DNA from 3 places in the Paenibacillus sp. CAA11 genome. Region 3 is predicted to be linked to each of the others. Evidence: riboswitches for the same ligand, from Rfam matches in the RefSeq annotation. Region 3 holds a riboswitch; each other region holds the start of a gene.

Region 1 (6,111 bases), 1.9 Mb from region 3:
GTGACCTGGCCAACGATGCGGCCTCGTGAGGAGGGGGAGGCTAGAGCTGCTGCGAAGGCGACCAAAGTTTGGGTGACAACGGCGAGCAGCCCCACGACAGCTATGCCGGCGAGAAAGACCATGCTGTTTGGAGCTAAGGCTACAATCAGTAAGGCCAGCACGGATAACCCCATCTGGCCGGTCACGAGCCTGCGGCGGTCCCATAGATCGCCGAGCGGGACGAGCAGAGCTAGACCTAGGGCGTAACAAACCTGGGTAACCGTAATAACCGCACCGACATGTGCAGGTAAAATGCCAAACTCTGATGCTATAGAGTCCAAAAGAGGCTGAGCGTAATAAATATTGGCAACAGATAGCCCGCAGGCTACGGCAAACAACCATGGCAGCAGCCCGGTCATGGAGCTCGGCTGTACGGCTCTGGATTTTGTATTTGACATCAGAATAACCTACTTTCATTTTATAATACATACTGATCGGTATAAAATAATATTATGAATCATAAGGAGGATGTGGTCTGTTTGTCAAGATGAATTATGTAAATCATTGACATGTTCAAGCTTTTTAACTTAATATTTATTTACTTGTTGGTATAGTAAGAGGGGAGGAAGGATCATCCATGGTGAGACCTCGGGAATTTGTTAAGGAGCAGGCGCTGGAAGAAGCCATGCAGTTATTTTGGGACAAAGGCTATGAAGCTACCTCGTTAAGTGATTTAACGGCTGGCATGGGCATTCAGCGTCCGAGTCTGTATGCCGCCTTCGGGGATAAGAAGCAGCTGTTTGAATCGGCACTGCGCAAGTACACGGCAGAGCATGCCTTGCACGTAAAAACGATGCTAGCGGCCGGGGCTTCAGTCAAGGAGGGATTTCGCCTTTTGTTCGAAGGGGTTGTGGATGAAGCGGGTCAAGGCGACAGCTCACGGGGCTGCTTCTGCATTAATACGATGGTGGAGCTGGCCCCGCATGATGAGAAATTCGAAATTTTGACCCGTGAGCATCAGATGTATCTAGCGGCCATATTTCAGGAAGCTCTGGAGAAGGGGAAAGAGGCAGGCGAATTAGCACCCAAGCTGAATGTCAAGGCCGTGGCACAGACACTGGTGGTTTCGCTTATCGGGCTAACGGTGCTGATGAAGTCACGCCCGGACCGGGCGTTTGCAGATCATTCCATACAGATGGTGCTTGGTCTGATTGACTAGGTTGTCTGAGGGTCTATGGGTCTATGCTGCCATCAGGTTAGCCTCTTATTTAGGCTCATCAGGTACGGAAGATGCTGCATAACGACAGCAAGTAAAGCCTCCTGCCGAATTTTAGAGTTCAGGGGGAGGCTTTGCAGGTCCTCATGTGTGATTTTCGAAAAATTATGAAAACAGCATGAAAAACAAAGCAATTCATCGGAACGTGTGAATTTTATTTATAATTTTCAGTTTTTTGAATCCAGCGCAGCTCCTTTTTCGTGATTTTGCCAAAAACATAATTTTACAATCTACATGGTGCAGAGGTATGATTCGTCTCGTACCTGAAAACCACATATTCGCAAGTCCGCTTAATTTCCTGTAAAGGAAAGCGGGGGAACCAACAATGATCAGGCCGGGAAGTGGGAGCCGGAAGATCATTAGGGGTGAATCCTGTTCAGTCGCCAGCAGGGCAAGTGCCTGCATGGTCCAAGAACGGGTAGGGCGACTCTCACCGCCCGAATCCGACAGCTAACCTCGTCAGCGTATGGAGAGAGGATGGTGTCATGTGACCGTTATTTAAGATCACGGGGATATTCCTCTGTGGTCTTTTTTGTTGTGCCATGAAATGGATGATTAGGATCTTGATGGCTCTGTCCTTACAGAGCGGACTATTTATTTGCAAGGTTTGCAAGGGAAGGAGCGCAACATAAATGACGGATCTATATATGCTAGCCCTTCTTGCTATGGGCTTTGGCTTGATTGTCTTGTTCCTGTTCTGGTGCTCACGGGTCGTGGATGATAAAAGGGGGGCTAAGCGATGATTTTGATCCTAATCGTAACCCTGCTGCTGTTCATCTATCTGGTCTATGCTCTGATTCACCCTGAGAAATTCTAGGCAGGCTATGAAGAATTAGGAGGAACCTGATATGGGCATCGTGCAAATTGCAGTTGTCATTGTGATATTGATCCTGCTGGTTAAGCCGGTAGGTACTTATTTGTTCCATGTGTTCTCAAATGAGCCGAATAGGCTGGAGCGCTGGTTTGGTCCGGCAGAGCGCGGCATTTACAGACTGATTGGCCTTAAATCGACGAAGGGCATGTCTTGGAAAAAGTATGCGCTCAGCTTCCTGCTGACGAATCTTGTGCTTGTGATCTTCAGCTACTTGATTCTGAAGCTGCAGGGAGGACTGCCATTCAATCCCTCAGGCACGAAAGGCATGGAAGGAACGCTGAACTTCAATACGGTGATCAGCTTCATGACCAACACCAATCTGCAGCATTACAGCGGGGAGACCGGGCTGACTTACTTCTCGCAGATGGCTGTTATTACTATGATGATGTTCACCTCTGCTGCCAGCGGTTTTGCCGTTGCGATTGCGTTTGTAAGGGGGATTACTGGCAGAGCCTCTGTAGGTAATTTTTTTCAGGATTTTGTCAAGGCGCATACGCGTGTGTTCATCCCGCTGGCGTTGATCGTCTGCCTGGCTCTTGTGGCCCTTCACGTCCCGCAGACTCTGAAGCCGGCAGCCGACGTGGTGACGCTTGAAGGAAGCCGGCAGGAAATCGCTATGGGGCCGGTTGCATCGCTGGAGGCGATTAAGCATCTGGGCACGAACGGGGGCGGATTTTTCGGGGCGAACTCGGCTCACCCCTTCGAGAATCCGAGTCCGCTGACGAATGTGATTGAGATCTTGTCCATGTGGACGCTCCCGGCTGCATTGCCGTATACCTTTGGCCTGTTTGCCAAGAACAAGCGGCAGGGCTGGGTGATCTTCGGCGCCATGATGATCTTGTTCATCCTGCTGCTGTCCCTTAATTACTATGCGGAAAGCCGCGGAAATCCGGCAATACAGGCCATGGGCATCGATGCTTCGCAAGGGAATATGGAAGGCAAGGAGGTGCGCTTCGGCATCCCTCAATCCTCGCTGTTTACGACGGTTACAACCGCAGCTACCACCGGCAGTGTGAACAATATGCATGATGCGCAGACGCCGCTTGGCAGTATTACACCGCTGGCCTTGATGATGCTGAACAATGTGTTTGGCGGCAAAGGGGTAGGACTGATCAACATGCTGATGTACGGCATTCTTGGCGTATTCCTCTGCGGTCTGATGGTAGGCAGAACGCCGGAGTTTCTCCGGAAGAAGATTGAAGCCCGGGAGATGAAGCTGATTGCGATTGCGATTCTTATCCATCCGCTGATTATTCTGGCCCCGACCGCTGCGGCTTTTCTGACAAAGCTTGGCTATGGAGCGGTCAGCAACCCGGGCTTTCACGGGTTATCCCAGGTGCTGTATGAATTTACTTCTTCGGCCGCCAATAACGGTTCCGGATTTGAGGGGCTGGCGGATAATACGCCGTTCTGGAACCTGGCGACCGGGGGCGTTATGCTGCTCGGCCGATACATTTCAATAGCGGCGATGCTGGCGGTAGCCGGTTCGCTGCTGCGCAAGAAGCCGGTTCCTGAGACGGTGGGGACGTTCAGAACGGATAGCCGGTTGTTTACCGGTATCTTGATCGGGACCGTGCTGATTATTGGGGCCCTTACCTTCCTTCCGGTCATTGTGCTTGGACCGGTGGCCGAATATCTGACCCTGGGTTAGAAGAGGAGAGAGTATAATCATGAGTAAATTACAGAGAAAGAAGCTGCTGACCGGGCCAATGGTCCGGAATGCCGTCAAGGATAGCGTGGTCAAATTGAACCCGATCACCCTACTGAAGAATCCGGTAATGTTCGTGGTGGAAATCGGTACAGTGCTGGTTCTGGTGATGATTCTCTTCCCCGGATATTTCGGGGCCGCAGCTTCAAGAGGGTTCAATATTGCGGTGTTTCTGATTCTGCTGTTTACCGTTCTGTTCGCGAACTTTGCGGAGGCGCTGGCAGAGGGCAGGGGGAAGGCGCAGGCCAATTCCCTAAAGCGGACCAAGCAGGATATCACGGCTAGGAAGGTGACGGGCACCGTTGTTAAGAAGGTATCCTCCTCGGAGCTGAGAAAAGGGGATGTGGTCATCGTCAGCCAAGGCGAACTGATCCCGGGAGACGGTGAAGTGATCGAAGGGCTGGCTTCTGTGGACGAATCCGCTATTACTGGGGAGTCAGCTCCGGTGATCAAGGAGGCTGGCGGTGATTTCAACTCGGTGACCGGGGGAACCCGGGTGGTCAGCGATGAGATCAAGGTGCGGATTACCAGTGATCCGGGAGAGTCTTTTCTGGACCGGATGATCTCGCTCGTCGAGGGTGCGGAGCGCCAGAAGACGCCGAATGAGATTGCGCTGAATACGCTTCTGATCAGCCTGACGCTGATTTTTCTCATCGTGGTGGTTACCCTGCGGCCTATCGCCGATTATCTTCATGCCGATTTGGAAATTCCGGTGCTGATTGCGCTCTTGGTATGCTTGATTCCTACCACTATCGGTGGCCTGCTGTCTGCCATTGGGATTGCGGGTATGGACCGGGTCACCCAGTTCAATGTGCTCGCCATGTCGGGCAAGGCTGTGGAGGCGGCTGGCGATATTAACACGATGATACTGGATAAGACCGGAACGATCACCTTCGGCAACCGGATGGCCAGCGAGTTCATTCCGACAGCCGGAACGGCTGAAGAGGAGCTGACGAATTGGGCGGTGATCAGCTCCTTGAAGGATGAGACGCCGGAAGGGCGCTCGGTGCTGGAGCTGGCCAAGGCGCTGGGACGACTCGATGAGAGCCTGCTGCAAACCGCCGGAGAATTCATCGAGTTTAAAGCCGAAACCCGCATGAGCGGCATGGATCTGCCGGACGGGCGCAAGGTCCGCAAAGGAGCCGTTGATGCTGTAAGACGCTGGGTTATGGACCAGCAAGGGGATGTGCCTGCCGATCTGGTAGCCATAGGAGAGCAGGTCTCCAGGCTTGGCGGAACCCCGCTGGCGGTGGCAGTGGATCATCGGGTTCTTGGAGTGATCTATCTCAAGGATACGGTGAAGCCCGGGATGAAGGAACGGTTTGAAGAGCTGCGACAGATGGGCATCAAGACGATTATGTGCACGGGGGATAACCCTCTGACAGCTGCGACGATCGCGAAGGAAGCCGGGGTGGATGACTATATTGCCGAGAGCACGCCCGAGGATAAAATTGCCGTGATCCGCCGGGAGCAGGAGGCAGGCAAGCTGGTGGCCATGACCGGGGATGGAACCAATGATGCCCCGGCACTGGCTCAGGCCGATGTAGGTCTCGCTATGAACAGCGGGACGACAGCGGCCAAGGAAGCGGCGAATATGGTGGATCTGGACTCCGATCCTTCCAAGATTATTGAGGTGGTCGCGATCGGTAAGCAGCTCTTGATGACGCGAGGAGCGCTTACCACATTCAGCATTTCAAATGATATTGCCAAATATTTCGCCATCATTCCTGCGATGTTCACGGTGGCCATCCCACAGATGGAGCGGCTGAATGTGATGCATCTCGGCTCGCCCAGCTCGGCCATTCTCTCAGCGCTGATCTTTAACGCGATCATTATTCCGCTGCTGATCCCGCTGGCCATGCGGGGAGTTAGCTACAAGCCGATGAGCTCCTCCAGGCTGCTTGCCCGCAATTTGCTGCTGTACGGGCTGGGAGGGGTTGTGGTTCCTTTCCTGGGAATCAAGCTGATTGATCTTCTGGTCAGCATCTGGATATAGCTTTTGGATACAGCCTCTGTAAGTTGAATTGATATAAGAGAGGAATGATGAACATGTTTGCGGCACCATCTATTCAAGAAGACCATGAAGCCGCCGAATCCAAAAGAGGCTTCCTGTCCACCATTGTACGGCTTAGCTTCGTATTTGTTCTGATCTGCGGCATGGTATATCCTCTGGCGGCCACGGGCGTAGCCCAGCTTCTGATGCCCGGACGGGCGAATGGCAGCCTGATCGTGAATGCAGATGGTCAGGCGATCGGCTCGGAGCTCATCGGCCAG
Region 2 (6,111 bases), 2.4 Mb from region 3:
CCCTGGCGTTCTTTTGTATTACGCTAGTCTTTTAACACCATACAGTAGAAAGGCTTTGGCCCGTCAGGGGTCTGGCGCTCATAGAGGTCGGTAATAGTGAAGCCGGCCTTCTGATAAGCACGAATGGCTCGGTTGTTCCAGGTCAGCACCTCCAGGTCAATTTCATGATCTGGGTTTCTTTGGCGTGCGCCGTCGGCAATGGCCCGGACAAAGGCCTCTCCCTGTCCGTGACCGCACAGATCGGGTCTCATGCCGATACCAAGCCGGGTAACGCCCTGCATGGGGAAGTACTGGGCAAATCCGCACAAGTTGTCATCCTGGTCGAGGACAGATACATATTGTTCTCGGCGCAGCAGGGGATCGCCAAATTCAACCTCAAGGGCCTTCATCTGCTCCCAGGGAAGCCAGCCGTATATATTGTAAGGAGGCTCATATACCCAGGAGCAAATAATCTCTGCATGAGCTTCCTCCATCGAAGCGATGTGGAATGGAGGGGGAGAGTTTTTCATAGGGCGTTCCTCCTTTTTACAGTGAAAGACTTAAGACCTTAAGAACAATGTACCCGATTGGGCTGGTTGAATGCAAAATGGCGTGCTAAGCAAAATTTTATAAGATGGGCGATAGATGTTTCAGGATCGGACCAAGGGGTATAAAAGCGGTAGGAAGATCATAGAAGTTGGTTTAGGACCAATGAAGTATATTGTAAAAAAATTTTTTGGAACCTTTTGCCTGGTTGCTGCGTTATAACATGTAGGATGGCAAAAAAAAGACCGCAAGTCGATTCCGGCAAGAATCGCCCGCGGTCATGCATAGGCAATGCGGTTATGTCAGCTTTGACCTTTGTGCGGAAGGTTAAAGCTCTGTTGCAAACAAACGATAAGTATACTTGCTCAAAATGCGTTTAGCTCCAACGTAACGGTTTTGATAATAGCTGTTGCTTAATTTGTCGATGTGGATGCCTTTAGAGGAAGAGGCATGCGCAAACTTTCCATTTCCAACGTAAATACCAACATGAGATACACCGTTACCTAAGGTGTTGAAGAAGACCAAATCTCCTTCTTTCAGTTGGCTCTTAGCTACACTGGTTCCCTGTTTGAACTGTGCTTTCGATTGACGCGCCAGTGTTACGCCCATTTTCTTGAACACATATTTGGTAAATCCGGAACAGTCAAAGCCTTTGACGGTGGTTCCACCCATTTTGTAGGGCGTTCCATATACCGAATTTACGACTTTGTCCAAGTTGGAGTCAGCGAAGGCATTACCTGTACCCATGGTGAACAGAATAGTCAAGCTCATCGCCGCTGCTGTCAGTGTCTTTCTCAAGATGTCAAACTCCTTCCAAGGCCTGCGAGGTTAGCTTGAGGATTCGGTTGAAGGTTCCCTATGACCCTCTGTAATCGAGGTCAATTCACCCATAACTGGTTCCCCCGTTTCCCAGGTGCTTGGGAATTCGGCTGGTTATTGTTAGTGCACCTGTGGTTGAAATAGCCTTTACCCCAAGGGGTAAGGGTTATTTGTTCATTCGAATCTAGTGGATTCGAATCTTAGGTTGGAAGAACGCAATACCTTTCCGGGGAACTCGCGTTTCCTCATTCCGACGTACGACCAATGATTACAAAGTTGTTACCATTTACTTGATCATTGTAACAAATGGGTTAGGCTTTGGCAAGTTTTGCTCTCACTTTTTTTGGGAAAACGGCTAAATCTGCGGTTTATTGCCTTTGGGGAGGGGTAATAGATGGTACGATGTAGAAATAGAAAAAAACCCGCAGAATCGATTCCGGCAAGAATCGCTGCGGGCTCAGCACAGGAGGTTTTCTTATTCTACATCGTCGTTGTCTTGGGACTCGTCGGCGACGGATTCGAAAACATCATTGCTCATAATGCGTTTAGCTCCAACGTAACGTTTGACGTAATAGCTGTCGCTCAAATTGCTAACGGTAACTCCTTTAGAGGAAGAGGCATGGGCAAACTTTCCGTCGCCGACATATACCCCAACGTGGGAGATCCCTTTGCCTGAGGTGTTGAAGAACACTAAGTCTCCAGCAATCAGTTCACTTTTGTCTATTGCCGTACCCATCTTGAACTGGGATCCAGATTGGTGAGGAAGCTTGATGCCGAGCTTATTGAACACATATCTTGTAAATCCGGAGCAATCAAATCCACTTGTAGTAGTTCCGCCAGATTTATAAGGTGTGCCAATAGCCGAATCGACAACAGAGTCCAATTTGGTATCAGCAAAAGCGCTTCCAGTTCCTAAGGTAAACATAATGGCAAAACTTACAGCTGCTGCGGTCAACTTCTTCTTCAAACTGACGTAAACTCCTTCCAACGCCTGCGAGGTTAGCTTAAGGATTCGGTTGAAGGTTCCCTATGATCCCTCTCTTGCGAGATCAATTCACCCAAAACGGTTCCCCCGCTTCCCGGATGCTCGGGAATTAGGCTTTCTTATATATTTTGCATCTAAAAGTAGATATTCGACATATCTGTCGAAATTCCTGCTAAATTATTAAAAAAGAATTACAAAGTTGTTACTTTACTTTCATTGGTGTTATTGTAACAAACACAGGTATCTTTTGGCAACGAGTAATTGCGAGATTTTGAGTGATGAGAGCATCAAAAAGACCTCCGTCGTCAGGCGGAGGCCTTATCAGACCTGGGAAGTACAAGATGGTCCGACTATTTGATTAATTTTTTTGATAACTTTTTTTCCAGAGATGATATTGCGAGGATACCGACCAGATACGGAAGAAACTGCGAATAAATGGATAGGATTGCTGCAGGATTAGTCCAATAAGGCCCGTCCAGATCCAGGCGGCTGTGCTGAACATGCCTGCGGCCAGAAGGGCAGCAGCGCCGAGGATACAGGATACGGCAAGCACAGCCGGCAGTTTGCGAACATATTGCATGAGAGAAGGGGCAATCCCTGTTTGCGAGAGCCATCCGAATGTGACATAGAGCAGGCCTTGCTTGACGAGATAACTCCAAATCCCGAGACTGGCCAGAATGACGCCAAACTTGAGCATTGCGCCGGTCGTGCCTTGCAGAAGTCCCGGAAGCAGGCTGTAAAGCTCAGGCAGAAGCCAAATAGACGGGATTAATATTAAGAGCAGTTCTATAGCATAGAGGATGGCTACAGGCTTCCAGCATTTGCGCATTCCTTGGAAGAACAGCCAGCCGGCCCCCTCCTCATCTGCCTCGCCCAATAATCCGTTATATATGCCGGCCCTGATGAGAGGAGTAAGTATCAAGCGGAAGAGGAACATGCCTGCAATAAGGCCGAGCACCAGCTTCACGTCCGAGCTGGTCTGCAGCTCATGTTGGCCTTCTATAAGGTACAGGAGGCGGCTAAGCTGTCCAACCTCTGATTCAGGGTAGCGCCTTAGGGCCGGAGCAATTACGGAGTCTACAATCCGGTATAGGAATACTCCCCAAAGCAGCTGGTACAGAAATAAGAGGATTGCAACCGCAATTTGTCTCTTCGCGCTGCCCAGACCTTGTTTTATATAATGCATGTTTGTCACCTCACCAGGATAGCGATCCAAGCAGCGCTTCGAGCAGCTTGGTGACGCTTAAGTTTAGGCGTGAACGAATTACGGGATCAACCTCTGCCTTGAGGTAGTTGTTCATATGCTTGTTCTCCAGCACCAGGGTGTAAGCCGGGTCAACCATGGCCCAAGCCAGTGGCTCCTTGTAGCTGAACTTGAACCGGGTCAGGGCTGTCTTGGCATCCCACGTCTTGCGTTCTGTATGTCCATCCTTGAAGACAAAGACAAGAGGAACCTCGTGAGCGATGCCGCTCTTACGGCTGACATCGACCCAGGATTCATAACCGGTCCCGTTCTTGCCCGGGTGAATCGTGATATCCTGAATGGCGTAATCGGGCATATGTCCGCCATATACATATTGATTGAAGTAATTCTTCCAGGATTGCCCCGTTGTCTTTTCGACCACCTTTTGAAAATCGGAGGTAGCGGGGTGCTTAAAACGATATTTGGCGCTATATGCAGCCATCACTTTAGCCATCTTTTTACTGCCCAGCTGGCGTTCTAAGTCCTTCAGAAGCAGCTTGCCCCTCGTGTAGGCGTTTTGCGCGTAAACCTCAGCAGAGCCATATTTCCAGGCCGATAATTGGAGAGGCATCGGCGAAGTCACAAGGCTGGATTGGATAGGAAGATTGGAGACTATGCCATATTCCTGCTCCATGAGCTTGTCTTCAGCGTAGGAGGCAAAGCCCTCATCAAGCCAAGGCTCCTCAAATTCATTGCTGGCAATGATGCCATAGAAATATTGATGGGCGATTTCATGGATCACGGTTCGCTCTAGATCGTAGCCGGGAGATTCACTGCTTGCCCCGAAGGCAGTCACGAGCGTAGGGTATTCCATACCTCCTGCTCCATTGCCATCCTTCGGGGGAACGACGATGGATAATGTGGAGTAGGGATAGCTCCCAAACCACTTGCTGTAGGCGGAGAGTGCAGCCTTGGCTGCATAGAAATAGCGTTCCTTCAGGTCCTTATGAGCAGGGTCAAGATACAGCTTGATCCGCACACCGGGGACCTGAGCTGAGGAGAAGGGCTCCTCTGCATAGACGAAGTGAGGTGAAGCTGACCAGGCGAAGTCATGGACATCATCAGCGTAGAACTGATAGGTTTTTCGGTCATTCTTTATGATCGCTGACTTGGTAGGGAACCCGGTAGCAGCCACTATATAATCAGCCGGGACGTTGATCCGTACACTGAATATACCGAAGTCGGAATAAAATTCAGAGGTACCATGATATTGATGGAGATTCCAGCCTTCGGCCGAGCGATTTCGGATCCCCGCTGGTTCATAGACGCTCATCTTAGGGAACCATTGTCCGGCCATCACGAAGTCTCCGGCTGTTCCCATACGGGCAAATACCTTGGGCAGTTGAACCTCAAAATTAATTTGAAGCGTCAGCTCCTCCCCTCCCTTCACCGGGCGAGGCAGCCTGACCTTGACTAAGGTCTTGTCCGTCACATTCCCGTCATCCGGCTGAACATACTGAACGCGATGAAGCAGAGAAATTCCATCCGTGGTTCGTATGTCCTTCAGCTTCATGCTCCCCCAGCCATCCTTGGGCATCGAGTCTCCTCTAAGCTTGCCGCCGGATTCCTTCATAAATGTGCTGTTCTCTGACTCGAATGCATTTGGATATAAGTGAAGATAAATTTCGTTGACCGTTTTCTGTCCCGGATGTGTCCAGGTGAGGGTCTGTGAACCGGTCAAGGTTCGCTTTTGGGCGTCCAGGCTGACATCAATGTGATATTCCGTTACCCGATGGCTAAGCACCTCCGCACTAGGCTGCTGGACGCTTTCCTTAGGGCTCGGGTTCGCAGCCTTGGTGACAGGGGGCTTGCCCTTTTCTGGAGCAAGCGAAAGGAAAGCTTGCTGTGCTGGGTCCCTGATTGCAAGAATCGCGCCTGCAAGCAGCAGTAGAGCGGCTGCGGCTAAAATTTTTTTTTTGTGCTTTGGTGCAGTCATACCCTTCATACCTCCCGTTGACAAGCATCTACAGCATGTATATGTTTGCATTTGGAAGATTATTAGCTAAAATAAAATTAAGGTACAAAGGCGTGCATGAAAGCGCGCTGGATGTGGAGGGACTCATGGATAATAACCAACCGAAAGCAGGCAAGAAGCCGCTAGCGTTAAATATTGTAAGCAGTAACGAGAAAAGCAAGCATAAGGGATTCGGAGCCGGTTCGATTGACCTGAACAACGTATCTCCAGTCATTATTGATGGCGGTGAAGCGAAGATTGATATCGGAGCTATGCATGCCAAGAGTAAGGTAGAACGTGGAATTAAATTCTCGGCGAACCGGGAGGATGTTCCGGCAGGCCGACAGGTTTGGGTTGTATGGGTGGCTGTGGACCGGACACCAGAAGGACAATTCTATGGTGGGGCCACGGCTTGCGAGATGTGGATTGATACGGAGAATAAACGCGGATGGAAGATCCTAGCCGACCATGTAAACAAGCTGGACTATGCGCTGAAGCGGCGGATTATGCTGGATGAGCTAGGGCCAGAGGATAAGGCGGCGCTGAAGCAGCTGCTCGTCTCGCATAATGCAGATTGGTGGGCGC
Region 3 (6,111 bases):
CCATTATGAGCCTTCTCCTGGGCTTGAGCGGAGAGACCGGCCACATTGCCAACCCGCTCGGTGATTTTCTCGACACTGCCGGAAACGTCTACCGTAATGTTCAACGTCTCGGCTATACCCGCTAATTGGGTTTGCGATCCCTCTGCGACTGAAGTCGCGCTTACAGCAATCTGCTCGGAAGCTGTACTCGTCTGCTCTGCACTCGCTGTCAACTGCTCTGCCGTAGAGGCAACTAGCAACGAATTTTCCACCACTTCATTCAAAAGGACACTCAGTGACTCGCACATGACATTGAAGTCCGCGGCCAGTTCCCCAACCTCGTCTTTGGAGCGAACCTGGAGCGGTTCGACTTGCAGGTTGCCCTTGGTTACGAGTTTCACTTGGCTCGCAATTTTTAAGATAGGCTTTGTGAACGATTGGGCCAATAAGAGCGAGCCGATAATTCCGAGGATCGTACTTATGATGGCCAAGGATATCATTAATACTTTGCCCGAGCGGTAAGACCGACTCGACAGGTCAGCCGCATCTATAGCATACTGCTCGTTAAGAGCCCGCAACTGATTGACATTATCCAAGGCTTTCTGATAAACAGCCGTATTTCCTTGGATAATCATGGTTGCCATGACTTTGTTGTTTTCCTCCATCGCCGCGGAAACCACGTTTAGATACCGGTGATACATCGACCACTGGCCGTAAAAGTTGGTGAACAGCTCCTTTTCCTTGACGGTGGAGGCTAGGTTTTGATATTGGTTTACGCTCTTTTCCATGGAAGTGATCGCTTTTTTCAGTTCATCCTGATCTTTTTTTCGAGCCTCAGGCTCCTCTTCAAGAATCATCCGTACTGTGAGTCTGTCGATTTCCGTAATCTGCTTATCCAACCCCTGAAGCAGAATTAGGGCCGGCAAGGAATGGTTATTGACATGATCCGAGGCTTGCCCCATTTCCGACATTTTAATGATGCCTACCACACTTGAAAGCGACAAAACGATAACCAGTACGAGCGCCGCGCTGATTAATTTTTTCTTTAACGTTAATTTAAACACCGTTTATCCCCCCTATGTCCGATCTCGCTGTCAGCGTTGGGCTTTCCAGTAAATGCGTATTTGATTCAACAATTCGGCCGAATCGATTTTTCCGCGGATATAGCTTTGAATAGAAGCTCCGGTAATGGCCCAATGATCGGGAGGAAGAGTTGTCATAAACGGCAGGGTCTTGCCAGCCGAGATATACGCTTTGATCGATTTACCCAAAGGATCGGCAGGTTCTAAAGCAATATTCTTAAACGCGGGGATCGTGTTCGTCTGATTGACCAGAAACTCCTGTCCGGACTTATCGAATACAAGCCAATCAAGAAACTTCTTGGCTTCCTCCTGCTGCTTGGGCGTGGTGGTCGTAGAGTCGATAAGTATATACTTGGTTACACCAACCGTAATTTTGGCATTAATAGGGTCCTCCGTATCATCGTTCAACGGTAACGGCAAGAAACCGTACTCCCCATTGGCTTTATCATTGCTCTTAATTACATCCCAAGCCCAGTTGCCCATAAACCAAAGCCCTACTTTTCCTTCTCCTAAAGCCTTGGCTCCGTCTTCCAAGGTGCTGCTCATCGGCGAATTTTTGTTGATATTGTTCTCTTTAAGCAAATCCAGGGTTTGAACCCACCCGTTCATCACATCATTTCGGGACATTTCTATGGAGCTGTTCTGCATGTCCTTAACAAACTTGGAGCCCCCTCCGGGTTGAACGGCGTAAGATACCGTTAAAAGATGGGAACCGAGCGACCAGTCCATCGGGGAGAGCATAACGGGTTCTACACCCGTCTCCTTGATTTGGTTCATTAACAAGTTTAAACTGCTTCGGCTTTTTACCGAGGAAGGATCGAATGAGCCTCCAACCGCCTTGTCGAGCACCTTCTTATTGTAAATTAATCCGTACCCTTCAACCGCGAACGGAAAACCAACCATAGATTCGTTCTTCTTCACGGCGTCCAATCCATTGTCTATCGTTTCATCCACCCATTTTTCTTGGCTTAGATCAACTGCCTTATCCAGAAACTGTTGAGCGTCCCCAGGATCGAGCATCGACAGGGTTGCCGCACTTCCCGAGCCATACATTGACATCAGCTTTTGATAGGCTGAAGTCCCTTCCGGTGCAGTTATAATCTCCAAAGTTACTCCGGGATGCGCTTGGTTGTATTGTTTCGCCATTTCCTCCATTTGAGCTTTTATCTCGGTTTTGGAATTCAGAAAGGTGATCCGGGTTGTTTGCTCTGTACCTGGAGAAGTTGAACATCCCATAACCATCAATAAACATACCAGCGAAAGTACCATCTTCAGCTGTCTCCTCATTAAGTTTCCCTCCGCATTGTCAGCAAATTTGTATTATTTGTGCACAAATGCACACTCTTAATATATCGGTATAATCTTATGAAGAGATGAGAATCTTACCGTGGTAATTATTGGGGGAGTCCAGATCGAACGGCGAGGAGATTATGGAGGTCCCAGGGCACGGTTGGGAATGACGACAGCGATTATCATCCGATGAAGTCAGCTCCGTGACGTCCCTCTCTCAAATGGATTTCTAAACATATATCCGGAAAATCTAAAAAAAAGCCCCCGCGTCTTCTTTGGGACGCGTGGACTTTTGGTTTCTAAAAAAACATATGGACATGCGCGGCTGAACAAGCGCTCCATTTTCGAAGAAAGAGTAAAAATAAAACAGCAATGGGGTATGGATCTAGCATCGATATAACGGAGCCCCAGCTCTGAGAATTTACTCGTGTGTACCCCCTTAATATCTCGGAGGACTAATTTACATCATCTAATTTAAAACATACAGCTTTACATCCTGGAAGCCAAACTGGCTGGCGGACTGCTGCGAACCTGGAATGAAAATATCAATTCGCTTGCCCTTAATCGCACTCCCCTGATCTGAAGCCGTAGCAACAAATGCCTGTTTAGGGAGGCCGGGATGACTATGCCCAGTTACCAATACTTTAGTGCCCATTGGAATTACAGCAGGATCAACAGCAATTGTCCCGAGACTTAGTGGTTTTCCATAATAATCAACAGCGCCCCACTGCCCGTTCTCGCTGGCTGCCGCCGAATAAGCAGTAGCTACAACATTAATCGTATTAGAGTAGTTAAAGGTTTTCCCCCAAGCTGTGACCTGATGGCTGGATGCTGAAGCATTCAGCAGCTTAACAGCCTCAGTGGAAGAGGCCTCCAGCTTAGCCGCATTTTCTCCCGGAATTTGAATAGACAGGCCTGCATAAATATTGTTTGCCTTAACGCTAGGATTTGCGCTCATCAGCTGATTTACCGATACTCCATACTGCTTGGCCAGCAGATAAAAAGTGTCTCCTTCCTTCGCCGTATGCACAGTGCCCGCAGCATAAGCAGACGCACCCTGCAGGGCGGCAGCAAGAGTAAGTGTCAGTGCCGCAGTCTTCAATACAAACGGCAATTTGTTAACATTTTTGTTTTTTCTGAAAGCAAATTTCATATGTAATCCTCCTTCGAATTGCCTCCGAGGTTAGTTGTCGGATTCGGACCCAAGGATGGCCCGGCGCTAAGAGTAAAGCGCTTCACCCCAAGAAGATAAACGTTCATCTTCGGAAAAATCATCCCCCGTTCCCTGCTGTATAGGGATTCGGCACTCCCCAAATATATCACAAATTTGTAACCTTTGATTCAGGTAAGTGTTACCACCTATGGAACAGCAAAAAACACGACATGGAACATGCCGTGTTTTTTGCCTAAATATGAAGTTACAGCACCTTGCTCAAGAAGTCCTTGGTTCGCGGGTGCTGAGGGGAGCTAAAGACCTGCTCTGGTGTCCCCTGCTCTACAATGAGCCCTTGATCCATAAAGAGAATACGGTCGCCTACTTCACGGGCAAATCCCATCTCATGGGTAACGATGACCATCGTCATCCCTTTCTCTGCCAACCTCTTCATAACGTCAAGCACTTCCCCGACCATTTCGGGGTCCAATGCCGAAGTAGGCTCATCAAATAGCATTACGTGCGGCTCCATCGCAAGCGCACGAGCGATTGCTATCCGCTGCTTTTGCCCGCCTGATAGCTGAGAAGGATACGCATTTTTCTTATCCTCAAGACCAACCGTTCTTAGAAGATCCGTAGCAATTTGCTCTGCCTTTACCTTATCCAGACCTTTAACCTTCATCGGAGCCAAGGTAATGTTCTTCAGCACCGACTTGTGCGGGAATAGGTTGAAATGCTGGAACACCATTCCCATTTTCTCCCGAGTAGCATTAATATCATGCCTCTTATCTGTTATGGATTTGCCTTCAAATAATATTTCACCGTCTGATGGCGTCTCCAGGAGATTTAAACAGCGAAGGAATGTACTTTTTCCCGAGCCGCTGGGCCCAATCAATACTACGACCTCTCCCTGCTTGATTTCAAGGTCAATCCCTTTGAGAATATGGAGCTGGCCGAATTTTTTGTTTAGTCCTTTAACGCTGATCACGGCTCATCAACTTCCTTTCGAACACGCCCAAAATTTTGGACAAAATAAAGGTTAGAATAAAGTACATTACGGCAATAATCAAGAATGGCGTCATTCCATCATAGGTCATCGACATGATGCTATTCGCTTGAAACATCATTTCCGATACCCCGATAACATACACAATGGACGACTCTTTGATAATGGTAATGAACTCATTACCGATGGCCGGAAGCACATTCTTAACTGCCTGGGGCAAAATGATATGACGCATGGCCATACTTTGTGTCATGCCTAGGGAACGAGCAGCCTCCGTCTGTCCGCGTTCCACTCCCTGAATACCGGCCCGGAATATCTCAGCCAAGTACGCGGAACTGTTAATCGTAAGCGTAATCGCACCCGATTGAAGGGCGCTGAATTTCAAATCAAATGCGGTTGCGAATCCATAATGAATGATTAAGAGCTGAACCAACATCGGCGTCCCGCGCAGGAACTCCACCCACACCGAGCCGATAAACCGAAGGACTTTCCATTTTGACATTCTGAGCAGGGCTACAAGCATTCCCAGTATGAATCCGCACACGACCCCGATCGCCGCGAGCAGCAGGGTGTATTTTACACCGTCCAGAAAATACTGCCTGTAATCCCAGAACATATTAAAAAATTGCATTCTCCTCTTCCTCTCCTTCCGCATGAAGGTCTGCCGCAAAAAAACAGAAAATAGCGAAGTTCTTCGCTATTTTCTGCGAGGGCCATCCATCATGCTTAGATCCTTAACAGGCAGGGCAAGCTTCGCTTACTCTTCTGCTAATGTACTAGCCTTTTGAACAAATTGATCAATCAGATTGTCCTTCTTCAAGCGATCCAGTGTCGTATTTACTTGATTCAGAAGTTCTGTATTGTCCTTCTTCACACCAACAACATAGCCTTCATCTTCAGTAACCGGCTTGGCATCTGCAATCGAAATGCCCTTCACGTTCTTGACAAAGGATTCTGCTACAGGACCTTCAATGATAGCTGCATCTACGCGCCCGGAATTTAGCTGCATAATAATATCATTAATCTTCGGCAGCGAAGTCAGCTTCGCTCCTTTAATCTCCTTAGCAATGCCCTCTTGAATGGAACCAGTCTGTACGCCGATGCTCGCATTCTCCAAAGATTTCAAGGTGCTGAACTTCGCTTTGTCTCCCTCGCGAACCACAACGGCCTGCTCAGCTTTATAATAGATGTTAGACAAGCCCACTTGCTTTGCGCGATCAGGTGTAGGACTTAGTCCGGAGATAACCATATCAATCCGTCCGCTATCCAATTCATTCAGCAGGGAGGAGAAGGTCATATCCTTAATCTCAAGCTCCGCTCCTGCATCCTTGGCAATTTCTTTGGCAATATCTACATCGAACCCGACAATTTCAACCTTACCGTTTTCTGTTTTCTTGAATTCATAGGGCGGGAAGTCAGCGCTCATGCCAACGATGAGTGTCTTCTTACTTCCTGTATTTCCCGATGCTTGATCGTTTCCGCTTGCGCTCTCTTTATTGTTCTTGTTCTGTCCGCATGCTGCCAGCAAGCTTGCTGTCATCACCATGCACACCAGTAATATACCCCATTTTTTCATTTTATCTCTCTCCTCGTTCTGTTCA

The links. Region 3 has a riboswitch for cyclic di-AMP ahead of DCC85_RS11740 (3D domain-containing protein). Riboswitches for the same ligand answer to the same signal wherever they lie in the genome.
Region 1: it holds a riboswitch for cyclic di-AMP, as region 3 does, so the genes downstream of both, kdpF (K(+)-transporting ATPase subunit F) here and DCC85_RS11740 (3D domain-containing protein) in region 3, are expected to answer to the same signal.
Region 2: it holds a riboswitch for cyclic di-AMP, as region 3 does, so the genes downstream of both, DCC85_RS00485 (C40 family peptidase) here and DCC85_RS11740 (3D domain-containing protein) in region 3, are expected to answer to the same signal.

What each region holds. Positions count from the first base shown of each region.
Region 1 covers NZ_CP028922.1:669,876-675,986, forward strand. The annotation lists gene DCC85_RS02970 (MFS transporter) at 1-437, opposite strand, end outside; gene DCC85_RS02975 (TetR/AcrR family transcriptional regulator) at 617-1,198, shown strand; cyclic di-AMP (ydaO/yuaA leader) riboswitch at 1,533-1,736, shown strand; gene kdpF (K(+)-transporting ATPase subunit F) at 1,995-2,072, shown strand; gene kdpA (potassium-transporting ATPase subunit KdpA) at 2,104-3,780, shown strand; gene kdpB (potassium-transporting ATPase subunit KdpB) at 3,800-5,833, shown strand; gene kdpC (potassium-transporting ATPase subunit KdpC) at 5,881-6,111, shown strand, end outside.
Region 2 covers NZ_CP028922.1:99,978-106,088, forward strand. The annotation lists gene DCC85_RS00480 (GNAT family N-acetyltransferase) at 24-509, opposite strand; gene DCC85_RS00485 (C40 family peptidase) at 853-1,323, opposite strand; cyclic di-AMP (ydaO/yuaA leader) riboswitch at 1,328-1,466, opposite strand; gene DCC85_RS00490 (C40 family peptidase) at 1,820-2,311, opposite strand; cyclic di-AMP (ydaO/yuaA leader) riboswitch at 2,318-2,455, opposite strand; gene DCC85_RS00495 (hypothetical protein) at 2,688-3,515, opposite strand; gene DCC85_RS00500 (M1 family metallopeptidase) at 3,526-5,508, opposite strand; gene DCC85_RS00505 (YwhD family protein) at 5,634-6,111, shown strand, end outside.
Region 3 covers NZ_CP028922.1:2,541,745-2,547,855, forward strand. The annotation lists gene DCC85_RS11730 (methyl-accepting chemotaxis protein) at 1-1,043, opposite strand, end outside; gene DCC85_RS11735 (ABC transporter substrate-binding protein) at 1,074-2,348, opposite strand; gene DCC85_RS11740 (3D domain-containing protein) at 2,821-3,504, opposite strand; cyclic di-AMP (ydaO/yuaA leader) riboswitch at 3,508-3,667, opposite strand; gene DCC85_RS11745 (amino acid ABC transporter ATP-binding protein) at 3,770-4,492, opposite strand; gene DCC85_RS11750 (amino acid ABC transporter permease) at 4,479-5,141, opposite strand; gene DCC85_RS11755 (transporter substrate-binding domain-containing protein) at 5,268-6,086, opposite strand.